DNA from 3 places in the Shewanella sp. AC91-MNA-CIBAN-0169 genome. Region 1 is predicted to be linked to each of the others. Evidence: predicted binding sites of a transcription regulator. Region 1 holds the regulator's gene; each other region holds the start of a gene.
What was found. The regulator MetJ, encoded in region 1, represses methionine synthesis genes. The targets are predictions, from matches to a motif close to TAGACGTCTAGACGTCTA.
Positions count from the first base shown of each region.

Region 2: the regulator MetJ is predicted to act here: its motif matches at 613-630, upstream of metH (methionine synthase).
Region 3: the regulator MetJ is predicted to act here: its motif matches at 1,411-1,428, upstream of msrA (peptide-methionine (S)-S-oxide reductase MsrA).

Region 1 covers NZ_JBEOPM010000013.1:89,698-91,980, reverse strand. Annotated here, with positions in the region: gene AAEY98_RS12680 (c-type cytochrome) at 1-8, opposite strand, end outside; gene AAEY98_RS12675 (sulfite exporter TauE/SafE family protein) at 375-1,115, opposite strand; gene metJ (met regulon transcriptional regulator MetJ) at 1,191-1,505, opposite strand; gene metB (cystathionine gamma-synthase) at 1,714-2,283, shown strand, end outside.
Region 2 covers NZ_JBEOPM010000001.1:348,856-351,138, reverse strand. Annotated here, with positions in the region: gene AAEY98_RS01460 (histidine phosphatase family protein) at 1-572, opposite strand, end outside; gene metH (methionine synthase) at 856-2,283, shown strand, end outside.
Region 3 covers NZ_JBEOPM010000015.1:68,278-70,560, reverse strand. Annotated here, with positions in the region: gene trxB (thioredoxin-disulfide reductase) at 1-706, opposite strand, end outside; gene msrA (peptide-methionine (S)-S-oxide reductase MsrA) at 909-1,388, opposite strand; gene astE (succinylglutamate desuccinylase) at 1,610-2,283, shown strand, end outside.

The DNA of each region.
Region 1 (2,283 bases):
TTCATCATTTTGTCCTCTGTCGGGCTTATTAGGGTTGTGCATTAACAGCATTTAATTATTTCTTTGCTGTAAACAATGTTACCTAAAAGTGAGTAGTGTTAATTTGAAGTAGATCATATCCATGAGAAAAATCTAATTGAAAAAAAGTTAATTGAAAGAAATCTAATGGACTAGTGTGATGTGGATCTATTGCGTAAAGATGATGAGTTTGTTAGGGGAGATAAAAGAGATTTTTTTGATTCTTATTATGGGTATTTTTAGTTGAGAAATAGACTTTTGATAAGCAGGTTTTTACTAAATAGAGGGATTATTAATCATCATTTGAGATCAAGCCCATTGATGGCTGGTTTTGTTTACAGGTGCAGAATAGCTGATTAGCTCATTAACGTGTTGGTCGACATAATCACTAATACAGTGGCACTAATACTACATAACACTAAGGTGACTATGCGGGTTTTATCTTTATCAACGCGGCCAATTAATCTACCTGAGACAAGATAACCAGCAACGACTGAAGGCAATAATAGCAGTGATAGCCATAAATGCTTCACTTCAACTAAGCCGACGATGGTTAGAATAGCTAAGGCAATTAATGAGCTAAACACGAAAAAGGCAGATAATGCCGCTCTAAACTGACTTGGGTCTTGGCCTGCAAGCAAAATGGCCATTGGTGGACCACCGATAGCAGCGATATTGCCAAATATGCCTGAAAATACCCCAGCGATAAATAAACTGAGGCGATTAATGGGGGCGGTAAAGCGAAAAATGCTAAGAATAACAGCAATAAACACAATGCCTGCAATCACTAAGCCTAGTATGGCTTGTGGGGCAAACAGCAATAATCCAGCGCCTAAAAACCCCCCAGGGATCCGCCCGAGTAAGGCATATTGCAAACCATTAAATTGTAGGTGACCGCGTTCTCTAAATAAGGTCATTGCAGAAATGGCAAAGCCCATAACAATAATAGGAACAGGAACTAATTGAGGATTAACAATATACAGTAGCGGGCTTGCAACAACGGCTAACCCAAAGCCAATTAAGCTTTGGGTTAGCGCGCCAAAAAACACGATAATCGATGCCAGTATCAAGGTCGTTGGATCGATAAATGACATCATAAGTTCTCTTTAAAAACATGACGACTTCTTATTAGGGTCGTTTCAAAGTCTGTGAGGTATTGACTAATCAGTGAATTATTCGAGCTCTTCCCACTCGATACCCATATCATCCATTAACTTTTTCGCTTCACTTGGAATGCTATCAGGCTGATCTTTTGATAGATCACCGTCATAAGGTAATGGTTGACCTGTGTACGCATGCAAAAATGCTTCGCATAGCAGTTCACTGTTAGTTGCATGGCGCAGATTATTTATCTGGCGACGCGTCCGCTCATCCGTCAGTACTTTTAATACTTTTAAAGGGATAGAAACCGTAATTTTTTTTACTTGTTCATTTTTTTTGCCGTGCTCGGCATATGGGCTGATATATTCGCCATTCCACTCAGTCATTAACTTACCCTTAACGATAAATACGCTGCAGATTTTAAACCGTTACAATCTCTAGTCAAATTATTGCTACTATTTAATCCCGATTGCAAATAGATTTCTTGATGTTTAGACGTCTAAACGTCTATTTAAGTTGACGGATGGGGATCTCTTAGGTAAATTTGGACGTCTAGACATCTCTTTGTGTGTTTGTGAAATTTTAGGAGTCACCATGACTAAGCATCAAAACGCCACATTGGCCGTTCGCCAAGGTATTGAAACAGACACACAACATGGTGCTATCGTGCCACCGATTTATTTATCGACCAATTATTCATTCGATGGCCACAATAATCCGCGCGAGTTTGATTACAGTCGTTCGGGTAATCCTACTCGATGTATTTTAGGTGACGCACTCGCCAAACTCGAGCAAGGTGCTACCGGCGTGGTGACATGTACCGGCATGGCGGCGATTACATTGGTGACTAGCTTACTTGGCCCAGAGGATTTATTGGTTGTGCCGCACGATTGTTATGGTGGCAGTTACCGCTTATTTACTAACTTGGCCAAAAAAGGCCAATTTAAGTTATTGGTTGTTGATCAAACTGATGCGCAAGCGCTGAGCAAAGCGATAGCTCAAAAACCGAAAATGGTGTGGTTAGAAACGCCATCGAATCCTTTATTGCGGGTGGTAGACATTAATGCCATTAGTATCGCTTGCCATGACGTTGGCGCGCTAGTGACAGTCGATAACACCTTTTTATCACCAATATTACAGCAGCCATTATTATTAGGTGCAGAC
Region 2 (2,283 bases), on a different contig from region 1:
ACATAGCCCATTAAGCAACGCATCACCCCACCGTGAGTAACCACTAACGCATGGGGACAATCGACAGCTTGAGCAGTTTGCGGCAAGCTTTGCCCTTGTTGTTCGTCGATAGACAGTAAACAAGAGTGCTGCTGATGACGTGAGCGCCACAGTTCATTAACCACGCTCATGAGCCCGGCTTCTACTCGCGCAGCAAAATCGCTTACCGACTCGGCTTTATCAGGCGTGCTATCAGCCAACCATGGGTTATGCCAGTAAGCATCAAATTTACCTGGATTTTGCTGATAAATTGCATCAAACGATTGCCCATCCCACACACCAAAATCAATTTCTTGCAGTGCTGTTATGGTCGTTAACGGTAATGTTAATCGCTGCGTTAAAGGGCGACTGAATTGCTGACACCGTTGCAATGGCGAACTAAACACATGGCTAATGGGGAATTGTAGTTCAGCAAACGCTTGCTGCATTTGGGCCATTCCAGTGTCGGTGAGCTTTACATCGGTTTGGCCGCGAAATATTGCCCCACCTTCGCATTCTCCATGGCGCATTAATATTATCTTGGCTTGTTTCATTTAATTCAGCCTTGCTCTAGTGATAAAAACTCGCGTACTATGGACGTCTATACGTTTATATGTCTAAAATACTATCTTAAAAGATAATCATTTAGAAGATAATCATTGTACGCAGTAATTGTCCAAGGCAATTGCCTGCAACGGTTAAAGCAATCGTTGTGTATAACTGTTATTTACAACACTTGTGCACAGCAATGATGTTATCGCCCTACTATTGTAAAAATAAGGGTATGCTTATCTCAATCAAGGTATCAAGCAACATAGTGATAAAAAGGTAACTGTTATGGCGAAATCGACTTCTTACAGTCAAACACTTAAACAACTTAATGCATTGTTAGCGCAGCGTATTGTGATTTTAGATGGCGCCATGGGCACCATGATCCAAGACTATAAGTTGGAAGAAGAAGATTATCGTGGCGAGCGTTTTAAAGATTGGCATTGCGATGTTAAAGGCAACAACGACTTATTAGTACTCAGCCAACCGCAAATCATTAAAGATATTCATACTCAGTACCTGCTAAACGGTGCCGACATTATTGAAACCAACACATTTAATGCCACCACCATTGCCATGGCCGACTACGATATGCAGTCGCTAGCCGCTGAAATTAACCTTGCTGGCGCTCGAGTCGCCCGCCAAGCGGCCGACGAAGTGGCCGCGCAAACAGGTTCACCACGTTATGTTGCTGGTGTATTAGGCCCAACCAACCGTACTTGCTCTATCAGTCCAGACGTCAACGACCCAGCGTTTCGTAATGTCAGTTTCGACCAATTAGTCGACGCTTATGTCGAATCCACCAGCGCCTTAATTGAAGGTGGCGCCGATATCATTTTGGTTGAAACCATTTTTGATACTTTAAACGCCAAAGCCGCCCTATTTGCGATTGAAAAAGTATTCGATCAACTTGGCGATCGCCTACCCGTTATGATCTCTGGCACTATTACCGACGCGTCTGGTCGTACATTAACCGGCCAAACCACCGAAGCCTTTTATAACTCTTTACGCCACATCAAGCCGTTATCGATTGGCCTTAACTGCGCCCTCGGACCAAAAGAGCTGCGCCCGTACGTTGAAGAATTATCACGTATTGCCGAATGTTATGTCTCTGCCCACCCAAATGCTGGCTTACCCAACGAATTTGGTGGCTACGATGAAACCCCAGAAGAAATGGCCGAAGTCATTAATCAATGGGCGCAAGAAGGCATGCTCAATATTGTCGGCGGTTGTTGTGGTAGTACACCCGCACACATTAGTGCTATTCGTGAAGCGGTACTCAGACACGAACCAAGACAGATACCAGATATACCTGTGGCGTGTCGTTTATCGGGCCTAGAGCCACTCACCATCGACAAAAACTCGTTATTTGTTAACGTCGGTGAACGCGCTAACGTGACCGGTTCGGCTAAGTTTTTGCGCTTAATTAAAGAAGAAAAGTTTGAAGAAGCCTTAGATGTCGTGCGCGAGCAGGTTGAAAATGGCGCACAAATTATCGACGTCAACATGGATGAAGGTATGCTTGATGGCGTGGCGTCAATGGCGAAGTTTTTAAACTTAATCGCCTCTGAGCCCGACATCTCCCGCGTGCCCATCATGATTGACTCATCAAAGTGGGAAGTGATTGAAGCTGGGCTTAAATGCGTTCAAGGCAAGTCGATTGTTAACTCTATTTCGATGAAAGAAGGCGAAGCCAAATTTATTGAACAAGCCACC
Region 3 (2,283 bases), on a different contig from region 1:
CTTCTAAATCGGTCACTGAACCATCTTTAGTGCTTTTCTTCTTAAGCCCGGTTACACCCATCTCGTTACCCGTCACTTCTTCAAGTGTTTGGTCTAGGTGTAAAATGATATTTCCGTTGGCGACTTTGTCCATTAAGCGATTGATCAGAATTTTTTCTGAACGGAAGCTGTCACGACGGTGAATTAAGTGAACTTCAGAAGCTATATTACTTAAGTAAAGTGCTTCTTCAACTGCAGTGTTACCACCACCAACCACCGCAACTTTTTGGTTACGATAGAAGAAACCATCACATGTTGCGCAGGCAGAAACACCACGGCCCATGAATGCTTCTTCAGACGGGAGGCCTAAATATTTAGCCGATGCGCCAGTAGCAATAATGAGTGCATCACACGTAAACTCGCCGTTGTCACCTTTTAAGCGAAAAGGTCGCTCAGTTAGTGTCACTTCGTTGATGTGATCAAAAATAATTTCAGTATCAAACTTCTCAGCGTGCTTTTGCATGCGTTCCATTAATGCTGGACCAGTTAAGTCTTCAGCATCGCCTGGCCAGTTTTCTACTTCAGTCGTAGTGGTTAATTGACCACCTTGCTGCATGCCTGTGATCATCACAGGATTTAAATTTGCACGCGCAGCATAAACAGCAGCGGTATAGCCAGCAGGGCCAGAACCTAAAATTAGTAGGTTAACGTGACGAGCTTCACTCATGATTTTGTTCTCCGATAACATGCCTTAAGCAATTTGCATGGGATTGTATGGAATTTACTACTGCGGGTAAAGTGAAGTTGAGTGCAGGAAATCGATTGAGTTAATCTATTGTGTAAATATTCCGTTTCAGGTGAGGTAATGATACACATTAACTCGCTTGAAACGGTTACTTGTCGTTCAACGAACGATTGTTTGTTTAGGTTTAGTAAACCAAGTGACAGGTTGGTAAATTATTTTTTTCTAAATAATTCTGATGGTATTCCTCGGCAATGTGGAATGTTTGTATCGGTACAATTTCAGTCACAATATGACGCTGTCCCCATTTACCGCTTCGTGCTAATGCCAGCTTTGAGCTTTCAGCTTGGGCTTTTTGCTCTTTATCGTGAAAAAAAATCGTGCTGCGATATTGAGTACCAATGTCACCGCCCTGCATATTCAGCATGGTTGGGTTGTGATTTTTCCAAAAAGTGTCCAACAAGTCGTCGTAACTGACGATTTCTGGATCAAACTCAACTTGAACCACTTCTGCGTGACCAGTTGAACCCGTTTTCACTTCTTTATATGTGGTCGCACTGTCTTTGCCACCCATGTAGCCACACGTTGCGTTACTGACGCCGTTAATTTCACGGAAAAAATATTCAACACCCCAAAAACAGCCTGCACCAAATGTTGCTAACGCCATGACATACCCTTAAAACAAATTATAGAAGTCTAGATGGCTACAATTGTGTTGAATATTGTGTAGTTTTGCAAGCAAACTTTTATTAATAAATAAATCTAACATATGCCACCAATAAAATAGCGTTTGGCTATGATAGAATCCGCGACAATAGGCAGTAATAGTTAACATCGTTTTACGTCAAAGTTAACTACGCCATATAATAATGAGACAAGGAGTTGATAGTGTTATCTGACCTGATGATAAACCATGATTTTTTAGCCTATACCTTAGCCAATCCAAATCAATTACCTGCAGCATCTGATTTTATGTTGGCAGATCATACCCGTGTAGATGTATGGGATACGGGAGTGATTGTATTTACTCCGGCTAATGCAACCAAAGATATCGTGCTGTCTTGTGCTGTGCACGGTAATGAAACTGCGCCGATTGAAATCTGTAATCAACTCATTAAAGATTTGCTCAGCCAACGCATTATTGCCAAGCAGCGTGTGATGTTTTTAATTGGCAATCCGGCCGCGATTATCAATAAAACCCGTTTTATTGATGAAAACATGAATCGCTTATTTAGTGGCGCGCATTCTAAAGGCGAGGGCTTAAGCCATCCGGAGCGTCACCGAGCAAAAGCGTTAGAGCAATATGTGGCAGACTTTTTCAATGCCAATAATGACAATCAACGTATTCATTACGACTTACATACTGCTATTCGTGCTTCTAAGCATGAAAAGTTTGCCATATACCCATACCGTCCTGGCCGTGCTTTTAGCGGTGAACAAATTATGTTTTTGGCGGCATGTGGCGTTGATACTATGTTGTTTCACCACGAACCAACAACGACGTTTAGTTATTATTCGTCAGAGCAATTTCAAGCAGATGCTTTTACTGTGGAATTAGGCAA